4 regions of the Hydrogenophaga sp. GW101-3F08 genome follow, and region 4 is predicted to be linked to each of the others. Evidence: predicted binding sites of a transcription regulator. Region 4 holds the regulator's gene; each other region holds the start of a gene.
The links. Region 4 encodes LexA, which represses DNA repair genes until DNA is damaged. Its sites were predicted from a motif close to ACTGTATNNNNATACAGT; they were not measured.

Region 1: a site for LexA is predicted at 2,939-2,956, ahead of imuA (translesion DNA synthesis-associated protein ImuA). Genes of this name have one in related genera too.
Region 2: a site for LexA is predicted at 1,744-1,761, ahead of AC07YZ_RS04405 (DNA topoisomerase IV subunit B). Genes of this name have one in related genera too.
Region 3: a site for LexA is predicted at 2,846-2,863, ahead of recA (recombinase RecA). Genes of this name have one in related genera too.

What each region holds. Positions count from the first base shown of each region.
Region 1 is NZ_JBWKZP010000005.1:190,594-195,210, reverse strand. It holds gene AC07YZ_RS14925 (error-prone DNA polymerase) at 1-695, opposite strand, end outside; gene AC07YZ_RS14920 (Y-family DNA polymerase) at 810-2,111, opposite strand; gene imuA (translesion DNA synthesis-associated protein ImuA) at 2,056-2,910, opposite strand; gene AC07YZ_RS14910 (hypothetical protein) at 3,061-3,741, opposite strand; gene AC07YZ_RS14905 (hypothetical protein) at 4,056-4,496, shown strand.
Region 2 is NZ_JBWKZP010000001.1:867,546-872,162, reverse strand. It holds gene AC07YZ_RS04420 (class I SAM-dependent methyltransferase) at 1-257, opposite strand, end outside; gene AC07YZ_RS04415 (hypothetical protein) at 258-386, opposite strand; gene AC07YZ_RS04410 (MFS transporter) at 383-1,627, opposite strand; gene AC07YZ_RS04405 (DNA topoisomerase IV subunit B) at 1,795-3,765, shown strand; gene AC07YZ_RS04400 (lytic transglycosylase domain-containing protein) at 3,762-4,523, shown strand; gene parC (DNA topoisomerase IV subunit A) at 4,547-4,617, shown strand, end outside.
Region 3 is NZ_JBWKZP010000009.1:70,713-75,329, forward strand. It holds gene AC07YZ_RS20215 (sensor histidine kinase) at 1-1,201, opposite strand, end outside; gene AC07YZ_RS20220 (response regulator) at 1,339-2,007, opposite strand; gene AC07YZ_RS20225 (MarR family winged helix-turn-helix transcriptional regulator) at 2,251-2,763, opposite strand; gene recA (recombinase RecA) at 2,907-4,022, shown strand; gene recX (recombination regulator RecX) at 4,059-4,505, shown strand; gene argC (N-acetyl-gamma-glutamyl-phosphate reductase) at 4,509-4,617, opposite strand, start outside.
Region 4 is NZ_JBWKZP010000001.1:507,882-512,498, reverse strand. It holds gene AC07YZ_RS02635 (type IV pilus assembly protein FimV) at 1-538, shown strand, start outside; gene AC07YZ_RS02630 (D-2-hydroxyacid dehydrogenase family protein) at 614-1,621, opposite strand; gene AC07YZ_RS02625 (hypothetical protein) at 1,739-2,119, opposite strand; gene lexA (transcriptional repressor LexA) at 2,255-2,941, opposite strand; gene adk (adenylate kinase) at 3,157-3,813, opposite strand; gene kdsB (3-deoxy-manno-octulosonate cytidylyltransferase) at 3,959-4,617, opposite strand, start outside.

The sequences.
Region 1 (4,617 bases), on a different contig from region 4:
CGCTGCTCGGCGTTGGGCGCGAGGGCGTGGCCGCATGCGGTCAAGGGTTTGCCGATGCGCGTGGCGGTGAGCACGTCCTGCAGGGCCTTGCGCGAGCGCAGGTGCATGTGCACATCGCCCACGGCCACCAGCGGCACGGCGGTGAGCTCGCTGCTCTGGCGCAGCCGGTGCAGGCGCACCTCGTCGTCCATCAGGCGCAACTGCTCCACGCCGAGCCAGCAGCGGCCTAGGAAGTGCAGCAGCAACCAGCGCGCCACGCTGTCCGTCTGCGCCTGCGCGCTGCCGCGCTGCGGCACGGCGATCACGAGGCAGTCGGCCAGTGCGTCGGCGCTGATGTGCTTCAGCGTGAGGCGGTACGTGCCCTTGGGCGCCGTGCGGCGCAGCCGGGTGATGAACTCGCAGAGGTTGCCGTAGCCGTTGAGGTTGGTGGCGAGCACGACGAGGGTGAAGGGCGCGTCGCACGTGACTTGGAACTGGCTGCCCACGAGCAGTTTCAGGCCCTGCTTTTTCGCGGCCACATGGGCACGCACGATGCCGGCGAGCGAACATTCGTCGGTGAGCGCGAGCGCGCTGTAGCCCAGCGCCTGGGCACGCTCCACCAGCTCTTCGGGCTTGCTGGCGCCGCGCAGGAAGCTGAAGTTGGAGAGGCATCGCAGCTCGGCGTAGTGCGGGATGCCCGGGGGTTGTGGCGTCATGGCGAGAGGGCCCCCTCCGGCGCGAAATGCCCGAACCCAGGATGCGGTGGAACCGGCTTTGCCGGGCCACTCGCATCGCCCCCTGGAAGGGGGTCGCGCGCAGCGCGGCGGGGGTCAAGCAAATATTCCATGCAAGTACCACGCAGGCGCCTCGTCCAGCCGCGTCTGGAACACCCACAACACGCCCGCCTCCGACTGCGCGACCCAGTAGTCGCGCACCACGTGGCGAATCTGCCCGGCGGTCTCATCGCGGTCCCACCAGCCGCCGTCCACCCGCTGCGGGCCGGCGAGCAATTGCAGTTCGCCCTGGTAATACGGCCGGTTGCCGCGCACCAGCAGCTTGAGCGGCGCGCTCAGGATGAAGCCGGGCTGCGGCAACTCACTACCCATGACGGGTTTTCGGGGCAAGGGCTCGGCGGCCGGCTGCCAGCGGCACATCCACTCGGGCCGGTGGTCTTCGCACAGCACCGGGCGCAGCACACGCTGCGGCCCCAGGCGGGCGGCCAGGCGCTCCAGCACCAGGTGCAGCGTCTCGCCCTGGCGCACGGTGTCGGGCAGCAGCGAGGCGCTGGTTTCTTCCAGCGGCATCACGGTGTCGGCCGTCAGCACCAGATCGCCCACCGGGGCCTGCAGCTCCACCCGGGCCAGGTGCTCACCGAGCAAGCGGCACAGGTGCTCGATGTCGCGCGTGGGCTCGGCCGTGCGGATGGTGATCTCGCCGCCCTCGCCCGCGGCCTTCGAGCGCATCGCGTCGTGCGCCCAGCGCAGGGTGAACGCCGTGGTGCCGCTGTGGCGCGCGGCGAGCCAGCCGCACAGCGAGAGCAGCAGGCGGCGCGCGCCGAACAGCAGGGCCGGGGCATCGTCCACGCGGAACATCAGCTCCAGCCGCTGCGCGAAGCGTTCGGGCAGCGCGATCCAGCGGTGCACCTCGGGTGCCAGCCCATAGGCTTGGTCCAACGCACTGAGCAGCTGTTTGTCAAAGCGCCGGCCGATGCCGCCACGCGGCAGGCGCCGCACGTCGCCCAGGCTGCGGCAGCCGATGTGCGCGAGCGTGAGGCGGTGCGGGCGCACGGCACTGAGCGTTTCCATGGGCAGGGCGTCGAGCGACACGTCCAGGGGTTGGTGAAAACCGTCTTCCACGCCGGCACGCGCCAGCGCCAGCGCAGCCAGGCTGTTGGGTGCCCAGGCGACCTGGCGCACCCCCAGCTCGGTGCCCTCCGAGACCACGCGATCACACAGCGCGCGCCAGCCGCCAAACAGGCGCACGCTGGCCGCCAGCTCCATGACCACGGCTTCGTCGGCGACAGCAACCCGGGGCGTGAATTGAAGGGCCCAGAGCGCCAGCGCCTGCAGCGCCGCGTCAGTGGGCAAGGCGGTGTCGTCGGGTGCCGGCAGCAGGAGCGCTGACCAGAGCATGGCCGGCCTCGCGGGAAAAAGGCGATGGGGCGGTCTGCGGCGCCGGGTCGCGCGGCAGCAGGGTGCTGGGCTTGTGCAGCCGCGGCGTCAGGATGGCCTGCAGGCCGCCGGGCACCGAGGGCAGATGCAGCGTGGTCTCCAGCGGCGGGCCTTTGCGTTTGAACACGTCGACCAGCAGCTCCCAGTCCACCCCCACGCGGGCGAGCAGGCGCAGCGGCGCGGCCGACGATTCGTGGGCCGCGGTGGCGGGCCGGCACAGAAACACCGGCCCCTCGCAGCTGGACGCGAGCACCTGCAGGCGGCGCACCTGCTCGGGGCGTGCTTGGGGCAGCCAGGCGATCAGGACCCCGCAGGCGTTGGCCTTGACCAGTTGTTCGGTCGACCACAGGCGCTCGGACGCGGTGTCGGCCTGCACCCAGACCAGGTGGCGCTCGGTGATGCCCTCGAACCGCAGGCCCGGCAGATGCGGCTGCCGGGGCGGGCCGACCGCCACCACGCTACGCCCGGCGGCGCAGACCTGGCGCAGCAGCGGACCGAGCAGGCGCCATTCCAGGGTGCCGCTCTGGGCGCTCAGGATCTCGGTCACCGCGTGGCCGGGCCAGCCGCCGCCGGGCAGTTGGGCGTCCAGCGCGGCAAAGCCGCTGGGCGACACGGCCGACACCGGGCTGCCCAGCTGGTCGCCGCGCCAGAGCGCCGCCGCCACGGCCGCCGGCAGCTCGCCGGGCTGGCGCGCCGGGCGAGAGGGTCTGGGGGTGGCGGCCAACGGGTCGTCGGCCTGCCAGGCGGGGGCGGCTTGCATGGGGTGGGGGCGCTGGGGTGGCTCAAATACTGGTTATGCGTACAGTATATGAAAGCCCGGAGGCTGTCCAGCGGCGGCGCCCCATGCCCGGGCCGACACCACGGGCGCCGGGCCCGCCCCGTCGGAGCGTCTGGGCGACGGCCCCAGCCGCTACTGGATCTCGGGCACCGTGGCCGAATGGGAGAGCGCGTAGAGCGCGTTGATCTGGCCCGGGCGGGCACCGAGCTTGGTCAGGTTGTCTTCGGAAAACAGCGTCTGCGCCAGCTCGCCCAGCATCGTGGCGTCGTACCCGCAGGCCACCAGCACCCAATCGGCCGTCTGGTCCGCGCCGCGGATCTTCTGCTCCGTGGTCGTGGCGATGGGCGGTGCCTCGTGCCGCAGCAGATGCACACCGGCCAGGCCCGGCAGCCCCATCCACTGGGCCATGCGCGGTTTCAGCGCCGCCAGCAGCTCGGCCCCGCGCCCGCTCGCGGGCGACAGCCGCACCGTGAGCGCCTGGCGGGCCACGCCCGCGCCCCGGCTCGCCAGCACGCGGCACTGGCTGCGCACCATGTTGCGGTGGTGCTGCATCATCTTGGCCGACCAGGGCGACGGCGCGTTCAGCGAGGCCAGGTAGGGCGGCGACGACAGGATCTCGTGCGACGCCAGTTCGTACATCACAAAAATGCCCTCGCCCCCGTCCGCGCTGGTCCAGCGGGAGGCGCGGTGAAAGCCGGGAAGGCCCAGGCGCTCGGGAAAGTGTTCGTGCGAGTGCCAGTGCTCGAATTCCGCCCGCATGTCGGCGGCCATGTCCCACCACATCGCGAGGCAGGCTTTTCCGAGAAGAGACATACCGGTCCTCCGGTTGTGAAGTGGCGGTGAAGGAAGCCCTTCGCACACGGCATCCGTCGCGTCCCGCACAAGGTTGAAAGGGGGTTGGATGCCCATCATGCCATCGCCCACCGCGGCGGGCGATCCCGCGCTGGGACCACCGGACCTCCCGATGGGCGGTCGCCCCACCCTCGCGGGCTTGATCTGGCGCAGCACATTGGATAGGCAAAGGTCTATGCTGCATGCACAGACCCCCTTCCCAGGTCTGAGGCGCCCGTTTTAGTGTCGGCTGCGCTCAGGCACAGCCCCCTTTGGTTTTTCAACAGGAGATGTCCATGAACTCGCTCAAGACCCTGCTCGCCGTTTCAACCCTGGTGCTGCTCACCGCCTGCGCGGGCCCCGGCAGGCCCGGCTACGGCCCGAGACACGCCGCCATGGCCACGCCGGGAGCCCCGGCCGCCCCGATGGCGGCGATGCAGGACCGCATGAAAACCATGCAGGCCATGCGCGACAAGATGATGAACGCCAAGACCCCGGAAGAGCGGCAGGCGCTGATGGCCGAACACATGAAGACCATGCACGAAGGCATGGAGACGATGAAGGGCATGCAAGGGATGAAGGGCATGGGGGGCATGGGCATGGGCGGCATGGGCCAGGGCATGCCCGCCGATCCGGCGCAGCGCCAGCAGATGATGGAAATGCGCATGGACATGATGCAGACCATGATGGAAATGATGATGCAGCGCATGCCCGCTGCACCGGCTCCGGCCAAATGAAGCCGTCATGAAGCCGTCATGAAGCCGTGATGGCCTTGGTCATGGGCAAGGCCCTGCGGCGGCGCGGCGCCACCCGCTGCGCCGACTGAGGGGCGGGGCACCCCGCCCCACAAGCTGGCAG
Region 2 (4,617 bases), 360 kb from region 4:
ACCACCACCGCGTCGAACGTTTCGTCCGCGAAGGGCCAGGGGCCGTTCTCGATGTCGGCCTGCACCGCGCGCCCCAGCCCGGACACGGCTTCGATGGCTTCGGCCGAGCGGTCCACGCCCGTCACCGGATGGCCGCGCCCAGCGAACCAACGCAGATGGCGGCCATGGCCGCAGGCCACGTCGAGCACCGACCCCGCGACGGGAACCAGATGCGACCAGCGCTGTACCCAGGCCGAGGGCGCTTCGGTGCCGTGCATCTAGAAACAGCTCCAGAGCTGGTCGGCCAGGTTCACGAGAAAGTCGGGCCGCTGGTAGAGCGCAAGGGTGCCCAGCAGGACCAACAGCACGCCGGCCCAGACCAGGGCCCTGAGCGCCAGCGGTCTCATGCGGCCACTCCCGCGCGCTGCGGGCCGCCGCGGACGATGGGCGACTCGCGCACCGGCAGATTGATCAGCGCGGCGAACACCCCCAGCGCGATCGAGATATACCAGACGACGTCGTAGCTGCCAGTGCGGTCGTACAGATAGCCACCCAGCCACACGCCCAGGAAACTGCCGATCTGGTGGCTGAAGAACACGAAGCCGCCCAGCATGGACAAATGCGCCACGCCAAAGATCTGCGCCACCACGGCGTTGGTCGGCGGCACGGTGGACAGCCACAGCACGCCCATGACGGCGGAAAACACATACACGCTGGCGGGCGAGAGTGGCACGATCAGGAAGATGCTGATGGCCACGGCCCGTGCCAGGTAGATGAAGGCCAGGATGTGGCGCTTGGCCATGCGCTGGCCCAGCGCGCCCGCGGCGTAGGTGCCGATCACGTTGAACAGGCCGATCAGCGCCAGCGCGTAGCTCGCCACCTGGGGCGACAGGCCGTTGTCTTTCAGGTAGCTCGGCATGTGCACGCCGATGAACACCACCTGGAAGCCACAGACGAAATAGCCGGCCATCAAGAGCTGGAAGCTGCGGTAGCGAAACGCCTCGCGCAGCGCATGAAGAATGGTCTGTTCGCGCCGGGGCGGCGAACCTCCCGCAAAGCCCGGTTCGCGCAGGCCCATGGCCAGCGGCATGATGAGCAGGACCGCGGCGCCCAGGAACAGCAGCGCTTCCTGCCAGCCGAAGCGGCTGATGAGCCAGCCCTCGATCGGCACCATCAGGAACTGGCCGAACGAGCCGGCCGCGGCCGCCACGCCCATGGCCCAGGAGCGCTTGTCGGCCGGGATCTGGCGCCCGATCACGCCGTAGATCACGGCGTAGGTGGTACCCGCCTGGGCCGCACCGATCAGGATGCCGGCGGTCAGCGCAAAGCCGACCGGGCTGGTGGACCAGGCCATGCCGGCCAGCCCCAGCGCGTAGAGCACCGCGCCTCCCAGCAGCACGCGCATGGCGCCAAAACGGTCGGCCGCCATGCCGGCGAAGATGCCGAACACCCCCCAGGACAGGTTCTGGATCGCCAGCGCAAAGGCGAAGGTCTCGCGCGTCCAGCCCTGGGCCGTGGTGACGGGCTGCAGCCACAGGCCGAAGCCGTGGCGGATGCCCATGGAGAGGGTGACGATGAAGGCACCGCAGGCGAGCACCTGGAGGGTCGAGAGTCGGGGCGCGGGGGTGGTGGCCAATGGCGATGTCATCCCGAGACTGTAGCGAATCCGCCCATTTCGCGGGTGTCACCCCGGCGCGTGGGGTCATGAAATCGGCGGCCCCGATTGATGCGCGGAACGAATCGCCGGAGATGGCGGGTGTTTCCTCTGTATTTGCATCCAGTGGTTTTTGATCGGGGCGCATACAATCCGCCCCCATGGCGACCCAATCTCCCAACGAATATTCCGAAGGCTCGATCCGCGTCCTCAAGGGACTGGAGCCGGTCAAACAGCGGCCGGGCATGTACACCCGCACCGACAACCCGCTGCACATCATCCAGGAAGTGCTGGACAACGCGGCCGACGAAGCGCTGGCCGGATTCGGCAAAAAGATCAAGGTCACGCTGCACACCGACCACTCGGTGAGCGTGGAAGACGACGGCCGCGGCATTCCCTTCGGCCTGCACCCTGAAGAAAAGGCTCCGGTGGTCGAACTCGTGTTCACCCGGCTGCACGCCGGTGGCAAGTTCGACAAGGGCAAGGGCGGTGCCTACAGCTTTTCGGGTGGCCTGCACGGCGTGGGCGTGTCGGTCACCAACGCGCTCTCGACCCGGCTCGAAGTCACCAGCTTCCGCGAAGGCCAGGTGGCCAAACTCGCGTTTTCCGCGGGTGACGTGATCGAGCAACTGGTGATCACGCCCAAAGGCGAGGGCGACCGCAAACAGGGCACCACGGTGCGCGCCTGGCCCGATGGCAAGTACTTCGAGTCCGCCGCCCTGCCCATGACCGAGCTCACCCACCTGCTGCGCAGCAAGGCGGTGCTGATGCCGGGCGTGACGGTGACCCTGGTCAACGAGAAGACCAAAGACACCCAGACCTGGCTCTACAAGGGCGGCCTGCGCGACTACCTGCAGCAGACGCTCAACGGCGAACCGGTGATTCCGCTGTTTGAGGGCGAAGGCTTTGCCGACGCCAAGGACGACACCTTCGCCGACGGCGAGGGCGCTGCCTGGTGCGTGGCCTTCACCGAAGACGGCCAGCCGGTGCGCGAGAGCTACGTCAACCTGATCCCCACCAGCGCCGGCGGCACGCACGAAAGCGGGCTGCGCGATGGCCTGTTCCAGGCGGTCAAGGGCTTCATCGAGCTGCACGCGCTGCTGCCCAAGGGCGTGAAGCTGCTGCCCGAAGACGTGTTTGCCCGCGCCTCGTATGTGTTGAGTGCCAAGGTCCTGGACCCGCAGTTCCAGGGCCAGATCAAGGAGCGCCTGAACTCGCGCGATGCGGTGCGACTGGTTGGCAGCTTCGTGCGCCCGGCGCTCGAACTCTGGCTCAACCAGCACGTGGACTACGGCAAGAAGCTCGCCGAACTCGCCATCAAGGCCGCGCAGTTCCGCCAGAAGGCCGGCCAGAAGGTCGAAAAGCGCAAGGGCTCGGGCGTGGCCGTGTTGCCCGGCAAGCTGACCGACTGCGAAAGCAAGGACCTGGCGCACAACGAGGTGTTCCTGGTCGAGGGCGACTCGGCCGGCGGCAGCGCCAAGATGGGCCGCGACAAGGAAAGCCAGGCCATCCTGCCGCTGCGCGGCAAGGTGCTCAACACCTGGGAGGTCGAGCGCGACCGCCTGTTCGCCAACAACGAGATCCACGACATCGCGGTCGCCATCGGCGTGGACCCGCACGGCCCGCTGGACACGCCCGACATGAGCGGCCTGCGTTACGGCAAGGTCTGCATCCTGAGTGACGCCGACGTGGACGGCTCGCACATCCAGGTGCTGCTGCTCACGCTGTTCTTCCGCCATTTCCCCAAACTGATCGAGGCCGGCCATGTGTACGTGGCGCGCCCGCCGCTGTTCCGCGTGGACGTGCCCGCGCGTGGCAAGAAGCCCGCGAGCAAGCAGTACGCGCTGGACGAGGGCGAGCTGCACGCCATCCTGGACAAGGCCGAGAAAGACGGCGTGGTGCGCGACAAGTGCCAGATCAGCCGTTTCAAGGGCCTGGGTGAGATGAACGCCGAGCAGCTCTGGGACACCACGCTCAACCCCGATACCCGCCGCCTGATGCAGGTCAACCTGGGCACGCTGGATTTCGCCGGCACCGAAGCCCTGATCACCAAGCTCATGGGCAAGGGCGAGGCCGCGTCGCGCCGCGAGCTGATGGAGCTGCACGGCGATTCGGTGGAGGTGGACGTTTGAGCCGCAACACACTCCGTTGGCCCCGGGCCCTGGCGTTGGGGTGGCTGCTGGTGTGGGCGCTGGGATGGTCCGCGCCCGCCGCAGCGGAAATCTGGGGCTATGTGGACAAGCGCGGCGTGTCGCACTTCGCCGACCACCAGGTGGACCGGCGTTACGAGCTGTTCTACGGCGGCGGTGCCCGGTCCGCGGGCGTGTCACGGGAACTGCCGCGTGGGGACGCCCATGCCTCACCCAGCGTGCAGGCGGTTTTTCAGGTTTCCACCTCGTACAAGGCGGTGCGCCACCTGATCCGCGAGGCGGCCACGGCGTACGGGCTGGAATACGAGCTGCTCAAGGCGGTGATCGCCACCGAATCGGGGTTCAATGCCCATGCGGTCAGCCCCAAGGGCGCCATCGGCCTGATGCAACTCATGCCCGACACCGCGCAGCGCTTTGGCGTGAAAGCCAGAGCCAATGAATCGCTGCAGGAGCGCCTGACCGATCCGCGCACCAATCTGCAGGCGGGCGCGCGTTACCTGGCCTGGCTGCTGAAGTATTTCGACGGCCAGACCGAGCTGGCGCTGGCGGCCTACAACGCCGGCGAGGGCGCGGTGCTGCGCGCCGGGCGCCAGATCCCGAACTACCGGGAAACCCAGAACTATGTGCGCAAGGTGACACAACTGCGGCAATCGCTGCAGCCGCCGCGCGCCCTGAGCCAGCGCTATGTGCCGGAGCCCGCAGACATGCAGGCCAGGGCCCAGACACCCGCGCCGCTCTGAACCGGATTCACGCAACAGACTTCATGGACACCATCAACCCCGAACTCCCGCTGGACACCCCAGAAGACAACGACAACCTCGCGGCTTACGCCCA
Region 3 (4,617 bases), on a different contig from region 4:
TGCGTGCCGTGACCACCCCGCCCCGGCCTGCGTAGTTGATGGCGTTGTCCACCAGGTTGCGGACCATTTCTTCGAGCAGGGTCGGGTTGCCTTCGATCAGGCATTCCTGGGGCACCTGCTCGGGGCCCTCGTAGCCCAGGTCGATGCCGTGTTCCAGCGCGCGTGGCACCGATTCGCGCACCACGTCCGTGACCAGCCGCGCCATGTCCACGGTGCCGCTGGGCAGGGTGCGGCCCGTGGTTTCGGCGCGCGCCAGTGCCAGCAACTGGTTCACCGTGTGGGTGGCGCGTGAGCTGGCGCGCGCGATCTGCTGCAGCGAGCCGCGGATCTCCACCGGATCGGTCTCGCGTTGGGCCAGCTCGGCCTGCATGCGCAGGCCCGCCAGGGGGGTCTTGAGCTGGTGCGCCGCGTCGGCCAGAAAGCGCTTCTGCGTCGTCAGCGAGGTCTTCAGCCGCGTCAGCAGGTCGTTGATGGACGAGACCAGCGGCGCCACCTCCTGCGGGATGAACGACTCTTCGATCGGGCTCAGATCGTCGGGCTTGCGCGCGCGGATGCGCTGCTCCAGCTCGTTGAGCGGGCGGATGCCGCGCACCAGCGCCAGCCAGACCAGCAGCACCGCCAGCGGCAGGATGACGAACTGCGGCACCATCACGCCCTTGATGATTTCGGTGGCCAGCGTGGAGCGTTTGCCCTTGGTTTCGGCCACCTGCATCAGCACCAGCCGCTGCATGCTGTTGTTGCGCGAGAGCCAGGTGTAGGCCACCCGCACCTCGTCACCGCGCACGATGTCGTCGCGCAGCAGCACCCGCCCGGGTTCGGGGGTTTCGTTGTCGCGCGGCAGCGGGAAATCGCTCTCGCCGCTGATGAGCTCGCCGCGCGGGTCCAGCACCTGGTAATAGACCAGATCGCTGTCGTCCGCGCGCAGCAGGTCGCGCGCCTGCGGCGTGAGGTTGAACGTGACCCGGCCATCGTTGCTGACCACGAACTGCGTGAGCGCCTGCAGGTTGAATTCGAGGGCGCGGTCGAAGGGCTTGCTGGCAATGCCCTGCGCGACGAACCAGGTCAGCGCCAGCGACAGCGGCCACAGCAGCAGCAGTGGCGTGAGCATCCAGTCCAGGATCTCGCCGAACAGGCTGCGCTGCTCACGCTGGAACAAGCCGAAGGACACCGGGCCGCTGTCCTGTTTGTTGTCTTCGGACATGTCAGCCGCAACGTTTCAACGCAGACCGACGCGGCGCGAAGTGTCCGAACCCAGGGCACCGTGGAACCGGCTTCGCCGGGCCACAGGTGCCGCCCCCCCCAGGGGGGTGACGGGCTGCAAGCCCGGCGCAGGGGGGATCAGATCTTCTCAAGGCAATAGCCCAGGCCGCGCACGGTGGCGATGCGGATCGGCCCCTTTTCGATCTTCTTGCGCAGCCGGTGGATGTAGACCTCGATGGCGTTGTTGCTCACCTCTTCGCCCCACTCGCACAGGCGCTCGACCAGCTGGTCCTTGCTCACCAGCCGCCCGGCGCGCTGCAGCAGCACTTCGAGCAGGCCGAGCTCACGCGCCGAGAGCTCGATCATCTTGCCGTCGATGGTGGCCACGCGGCCGGCCTGGTCGTATTCCAGCGGGCCGTGCTTGATGGTGTTGGTGCTGCCGCCCATGCCGCGGCGCGTGAGCGCGCGCACCCGCGCTTCGAGTTCCTGCAGCGAAAACGGTTTGGCCATGTAGTCGTCGGCGCCGTAGTCCAGGCCCTTGACGCGTTCCTCGATGCTGTCGGCCGCGGTCAGGATCAGCACCGGCAGCGCCGAACCGCGCGAGCGCAGGCGCTTGAGCACCTCCAGCCCGTGCAGCTTGGGCAGGCCCAGGTCGAGGATCAGCAGGTCGAACTCGTTGTTCGTCATCAGGGCCGCGTCGGCCTCGCTGCCACTGGCCACATGGTCCACCGCCGCGCCGGCCGCTCGCAGACTGCGCAGCAGGCCATCGGCCAGGACCTGGTCGTCTTCGGCAATCAGGATGCGCATGAAGGTCTCCTGGGGAGCGGGCGCGAGCGCCTTGTTATCGGGTCGGACGGGCCGGTTCGGACGCGTTCCGCGGCGTGTGCCCCATGCCGGCCAAAGGGGATCGGTCCATTTTAGTTCTCCATGCCGCCAGGGCATCACCCGCTGCGCATGAAACGACGCACAAGCCGGGGGCGGCGTGAAAGCGGCTTGGTCGGGCCTGTCCCCTTCGAGGGGGTGACGAGCGCAGCCCGGCGCGGGCGTGTTTCACCGGAGCTGGCGCCGGACGGGCTCCGCCGCTTCCGAGCCGTAGGCCTCCAGGCCGAGCGCCACCACGGTGGCCACCTCGTCGCCGACCTGGGCGCGGAATTCCGATTCGGCCTGTGCCACGGCCCGCCTGAACGCCTCCAGCCAGAGCAGGCCGGTGTCGGTGAACACGATGCGCCGGGCCCGGGCGTCCAGTGGGTCGGCCTCGCGCCGCACCAGGCCCCAGGCGTCGCACTGCGTCACCAGGTCGCCCATGGCCTGCTTGCTCATGCCGGCCAGCCGCGCCAGCTCGGTCAGGCGCGAGCCCTGCAGGCCGAGGTGGCGGGTGATGTGGATGTGGGCCGCCCCGACCTGCGCGCGCGCCGCCAGATGGGACAACGCCAGCGGCACATGGGGGTCGTGCGCCATCAGGTGCAGCACGCGCTCGTCAAAGCGGCGCAACGCATGGCCCAGCAGGCGACCCAGGTGGCCAGCGCGCCAGCGGTCATCGGGCAGGAGAGGGGGCGGGGTCATGGTCGAAAATGGTAAGGCAAACTGACGATATTTTGGTGTTTTGTTTTTCAACATCGCTGTAAACTGCTGTTCAAGCATCCAGCCTGTACACAAAAACACATTCTGGAAGCGAACACCCACTCACACGCTCAGGAGCCGTCACCATGGACCCCATCACCAAGCCCAATCCCCTCAACAGCGAAAAAGCCAAGGCCTTGCAGGTCGCGCTGGCTCAGATCGAGAAGCAGTTCGGCAAGGGCACGATCATGCGGCTGGGCGAGGGCGAGGTGATCGAGGACATCCAGGTCGTGTCCACCGGCTCGCTGGGGCTGGACATCGCTCTGGGCGTCGGCGGCCTGCCGCGCGGCCGCGTGATCGAGATCTACGGCCCGGAATCCTCCGGCAAGACCACGCTCACCCTGCAGGCCATCGCCGAGATGCAGAAGCTCGGCGGCCAGTGCGCCTTCGTCGATGCCGAACACGCGCTGGACATCCAGTACGCGCAGAAACTCGGCGTCAACCTGCAGGACCTGCTGATCTCCCAGCCCGACACCGGCGAACAGGCCCTGGAAATCGTGGACAGCCTGGTGCGTTCCGGCGCGGTGGATTTGATCGTGGTCGACTCGGTGGCCGCACTGACCCCCAAGGCCGAACTCGAAGGCGAAATGGGCGACTCGCTGCCCGGCCTGCAGGCCCGCCTGATGAGCCAGGCGCTGCGCAAGCTCACCGCCCACATCAAGAAGACCAACTGCATGGTCATCTTCATCAACCAGATCCGCATGAAGATTGGCGTCATGTTCGGCAGCCCCGAGACCACCACCGGCGGCAACGCGCTCAAGTTCTACGCCTCGGTCCGGCTGGACATCCGCCGCACTGGCACGATCAAGAAGGGTGAGGACTCGATCGGCAACGAGACCAAGGTCAAGGTGGTGAAGAACAAGGTCGCCTCGCCGTTCAAGACCGCCGAGTTCGACATCCTGTTCGGCGAGGGCATCAGCCGCGAGGGCGAAATCCTGGATCTGGGTGTGTTGCACAAGGTGATCGAAAAATCCGGCGCCTGGTACGCCTACAACGGCGAAAAGATCGGCCAAGGTCGCGACAACTCGCGCGAATTCCTGCGCGAGAACCCCGAACTGCGCGTCGAAATCGAAAACAAGGTCCGCACCGAGCTGGGTGTGCCGCTGCTGCCGGTGGAGGAGGCGCCCGCGCCTGCCAAGGGTGGCAAGGCCGCCAAGGCGGAGAAGGCCGACAAAGCCGACGCCGCTGCCGCACTCGAATGATGGGGTGCATCCGCTGCCCGCCAGCGGGGTTCGGCCATGGGGTTTGACCAGATATCGCTCAAGGGCCGGGCCCTGCGCCTGCTCTCGGGCCGCGAACATTCGCGCGCCGAGCTGCAGCGCAAACTGCAGGTCCATGAAACCGAGCCCGGCGAGCTGGCCCGCGCGCTGGACGAGCTCGAGGCCAAGGGCTTCATCAACGAACAGCGCGTGCTCGAATCCGTGGTGCACCGCCGGGCCGGCAAGATGGGCGCGATGCGGGTGCGTCAGGAGCTCCAGGCCAAGGGGCTCAGCGCCGAGGCGGTGGCGCGGGCGGTGGCCGAACTGCAGGGCTCCGAGGTGGAGCGCGCGCGCGAGGTCTGGTGCAAGAAATTCGGCGCGCCACCTTCGGACGCGGCCGAGCGCGGCCGGCAGATGCGCTTTCTGGCATCGCGCGGTTTTGGTACCGATGTGATCCGCCGCGTGGTCAGCGGCGACGAAGACTGACGGTTACAAGCCGAGCATCAGCTGCAGGTTCTGCACCGCCGCTCCGCTGGCACCCTTACCCAGGTTGTCCAGCCGCGCGATCAGCACCGCGTGGCGGTGTGCTTCGTTGCCG
Region 4 (4,617 bases):
TGAGGCCGCGTTCAGCCGTATCCAGGCGCTGTGGCCAGGTCCCAAGGTGCTGGAAGTGATCGAACAGTCGATTTTCAAAGAGCACAACGACACGGAAGCCGAGGTTTTCGATCTGGAGGCTTATCGTGAGCTGCTGTTGCTGCATGCGATTGCCAAGGAGATAAACCAGCACGAGCCGGATGCGCCTCAACCCGTCAACGATTTTCATCACACGGCCATGCAACCGCTCAAAGCAGCGGGCAGCAAGGCGCTGGCCGCGTCTGTGTTTGACCGCCAGACCGAGCCACTGGATCTGGCGCCACCGATCTCACCGCGCCTGGGGCTGGATGTGGATCTGGACGAACTGGCCGAGGTGTCTGCCTTTGAGGCTTCACTGCCCGAGATCGCAGCGCCGGTGGAGCCGTCCGCTCAACCGGTGCCTGCGCCCGGTGATCCCTTGTTCAAGGCCGCCGAGGGCAATCTGATCGATTTTGAGGTTCTGGACTTCATGCCCCCCGACGGCGAGTCGCAGAACAAACCGGCCGACCAGAAGAAGTGACGTCGGAAAAAAGAAAACGCCGGGTCAGTTCGGCGTTTTTTATGTCCGGGGGAATCCCCGGCGTTCGTCGATGCTTCAGCGGCGCACCTGCAGCGCACCCGGGTTGACGATGTTGGTCGGCGTGCCTTTGATGTAGCTGACCACGTTGTCAAACGCGGACGCGAAATAGGTTTCATAGCTCTCCTGCTCGACATAACCAATGTGTGGCGTGCAGATGCAGTTCTCCAGACGCAGCAGTGCGTGGCCCTGCAGGATCGGTTCGGACTCGAACACGTCCACGGCGGCCATGCCAGGACGGCCACGGTTCAGGGCCGCCAGCAGGGCTTCGGGTTCAAGAAGCTCGGCGCGGGAGGTGTTCACCAGCAACGAGGTTGGCTTCATGCGGGACAGGTCCTCCAGCGTGACGCTGCAGGCGTTGGTTTCGCCCAGCCGCAGATGCAGCGTCAGCACGTCGGAAGACTCGAAGAGATCGATCTTGTCTTTCGCGGTTTCGTAGCCATCGGCCGAGGCCCGCTGCCTTGAGGCCTCGCTGCCCCACACGATCACCCGCATGCCAAAGGCCCGGCCGTACCCGGCCACCAGCTGGCCAATGCGGCCGTAGCTCCAGACCCCCAGGGTTTTGCCTCTGAGCACCATGCCCACCCCAAAGTTGACAGGCATGGACGACGACTTCAGGCCGGCCTGTTGCCAGGCACCATGCTTCAGGTTGGCCACGTATTGGGGAATGCGCCGCATGGAGGCCATGATCAGGGCCCAGGTCAACTCGGCTGTGGCAAAGGGCGCGCCCACGCCCTCGGCAACGGCAATGCCCCGTTCGGTGCAGGCATTGACATCGATGTGCCCACCGACCCGACCGGTCTGCGCGATGAGCTTGAGCTTTGGTAGCTTTTCGACCAGTTGGCGGGTGATCTGGGTTCTCTCCCGGATCAACACCAGCACGTCGGCGTCGCGCAAGCGGATGGATAGCTGCCCCACGCCTTTGACGGTGTTGGTGAAGACCTTGGCCGGATAGGCCTCGAGCTTTTCGGCGCAACGCAGCTTGCGGACCACGTCCTGGTAGTCATCGAGGATCACAATATTCATGGGGCTATTGTGCCCGCATGGTCATGCCTTACCGCACCGGAACATGCCCTGCGATCTGGCCCCGATCAACACAGCGAGGATGCGGCAAAGATCGGGGGCGGCGGAACCGATCTCGGCTCAGGTGGGGCGGGCCTCGGCTTGATGCTCCAGCGCGGCCAGTCGGTCGAGTTCGGCGCACACATCGCTGATGCGGCCCGAAATCACCAGGCGCGGACTGTTGCGGTCGCTGGCGGATGCGCCGTCCGAACGGAGCACTCTCACGTGACAGGCCCGGTGGACAACTGGCGGCTGAATGGCTCTGTTGCCTGTGGCCATGCGGTTGTTGGCGGCGGGGGCCGAAACATCCATGGCACGGCCCAGCCAGCCTGCGCGGGTGAAATGCCGCACCACCTGCGACATGGTGCGCGGTGTGGACGGGCGTTGTGGGGCGGCCGGCAACCAGCAGTCGATCAACTGCAACGGTGCGCGCCAGGTGTTGGTGGTGAAGCGGATTCCCATGCGAAACTCCAAAAAGGGGTTGAACACAGGCAGGATTGCGAGTGGGGCCGCCAGCGCAGGGATGTGCCGGGCCCGTAAATTTCACGAGTCCGGCCAAACGCCCGCCACCTGCTGAGGCGACATGGACCCGGTGGGTCAGATCTGGAAACTGTTGCGGATCAGGCCGACAGCCAGGCCTTCGATTTCAAAGGGTTCGCCCGGCTCGACCACGATGGTCTTGTAGTCCGGGTTTTCGGCGTGCAGCTCGATCAAATGCTGGCGTCGCATGAAGCGCTTGACGGTCACATCGTCGCCCAATCTGGCCACCACGATCTGGCCATTCTTGGCCTCTTTGGTGGCTTGCACGGCGAGCAGGTCACCGTCGATGATGCCCACGTCTCGCATGGACATGCCGCGTACCTTGAGCAGGTAGTCGGGCGTGTGCTGGAACAGACTGCGTTCGACATGGTAGGTTTGATCAACATGTTCCTGGGCCAGGATGGGCGAGCCCGCCGCAACACGGCCAACCAGGGGCAGCATCAACTGCGACAGACTGGGTAGGGGCAGCGTCATCTGGCGCCCACGCGATTCGTTGATGGACTGGAGGTCTTCGCTGCGCAGCCGGATGCCGCGCGAGGTGCCGCTGACCAGCTCGATCACGCCTTTGCGCGCCAGCGCCTGCAGGTGCTCTTCGGCCGCATTGGCCGACTTGAACCCCAGTTCGGTGGCGATCTCGGCCCGGGTGGGTGGCGCACCGGTGCGCGCAATGGCGCTCTGGATGAGTTCCAGAATCTGTTGCTGGCGGGCCGTGAGCTTGGGCGGATAGAACGCAGACTCGATCATGGAAAACCTCTTGTAGGGCGTCGGGCGCAGGCAGGAATGTGTAGCAAAAGGGGCGGAAAGCAGCTCCAGCGCGAATGGTGCCGGATGGGGCTGTCTTCTTATCCAGTAGCTGTATTTTTAACCAGTTTCAAAGTCTTTGCAAGCGAGGATTGAAAAGAGAGCGGACAACAAAAAGCCCGGCGTCGGGCCGGGCTTGAGGCGGGGTGGTGTCGGACTTACGCCGACAAGGCCGCAAAGGCGCGGGTGGTGATGTCGTCCACCGAACCCATGCCGCTGATGGCGCGGTATTTGGGCGCGGCAGCGGCATCGGCTTTGGCCCAGTTGCTGTAATAGTCCACCAGCGGGCGGGTTTGCGCGCTGTAGACCTCCAGGCGCTTGCGGACGGTTTCTTCCTTGTCGTCCTCGCGCTGGATCAGCGGCTCACCGGTCACGTCATCAAGGCCGGCCACTTTGGGCGGATTGAATTTGACGTGGTAGGTACGGCCCGAGGCGGGGTGCGAACGGCGGCCGCTCATGCGCTCGATGATGGCGTCGAACGGCACGTCGATTTCGAGCACGTAGTCCAGTTTCACGCCGGCAGCCTTCATGGCGTCGGCTTGCGGGATGGTGCGGGGAAACCCGTCGAACAGGAACCCATTGGCGCAGTCGGGCTGGGCGATGCGTTCCTTGACCAGATTGATGATGAGATCGTCGCTCACCAGAGCGCCCGATTCCATGACGGCCTTGGCCTGTTGGCCCAGCGGCGTGCCAGCCTTGACGGCGGCGCGCAGCATGTCGCCCGTGGAGATTTGGGGAATGCCGTATTTCTGGCAGATGAAAGTGGCTTGCGTTCCTTTGCCGGCACCCGGAGCGCCCAACAGAATCAGTCTCATCACGTTCCTTTTCAGAGTTTCAATGCGGAGGCCACGTGTCTCTCGTGGCGGCCCCCTGGGCCGGGAGCCGGGGGCGACCGGTCGAGGATAGCACGGGCATCCCGGGCCCCGGCTTACAGCCAGCGGGCCGGTTTTGAGCGTGAAATCAGCGTGCGCCGAGCAGGGCGCGGACCCGTTCCAGGTCTTGTTCGGTGTCCACGCCGGGCCCGGGTGCTACCGGGCTCAGATGCACCGCAATGCGCTCGCCATGCCAGAGCACGCGCAGCTGTTCCAGCGACTCAGTGATTTCCAGTGGTGCGGGTTCCAGCCCGGGGAATCGGCGCAGAAAGCCGGCGCGGTAACCGTAGATGCCGATGTGGCGCAACGGCGCCGGCGAGGGGAGGGTGTTGTTCAGCGCCGCCCCATCGAGCGCCGCCATGCCGTCGCGCCACCAGGCGATGGGTGCCCGGCTGAAATACAGTGCGGTCTGGGTCCGGTCCAGCACCACTTTGACCACATTGGGATTGAGGAAGTCGGCCATGGAGTCCACTGGGTGCGCGGCGGTGCTCATGACACAGTCGGGGCGGCGCTGGAGCTCGGCCGCCACCGCGTTGATCAACGCGGGCTCGATCAGTGGTTCGTCGCCCTGCACGTTGACCACCGCTTCATCGTCGGCCAGACCGAGCAGGGCGCAGGCTTCGGCCAAGCGGTCGCTGCCCGAAGGGTGGTCGGTGCGGGTCAGCAGGACCGGGATGCCATGGGCCTCGCAGGCCTGCACGATGCGGGCATCGTCCGCGGCCACCACGCAGCGGGTGGCGTGGCTCA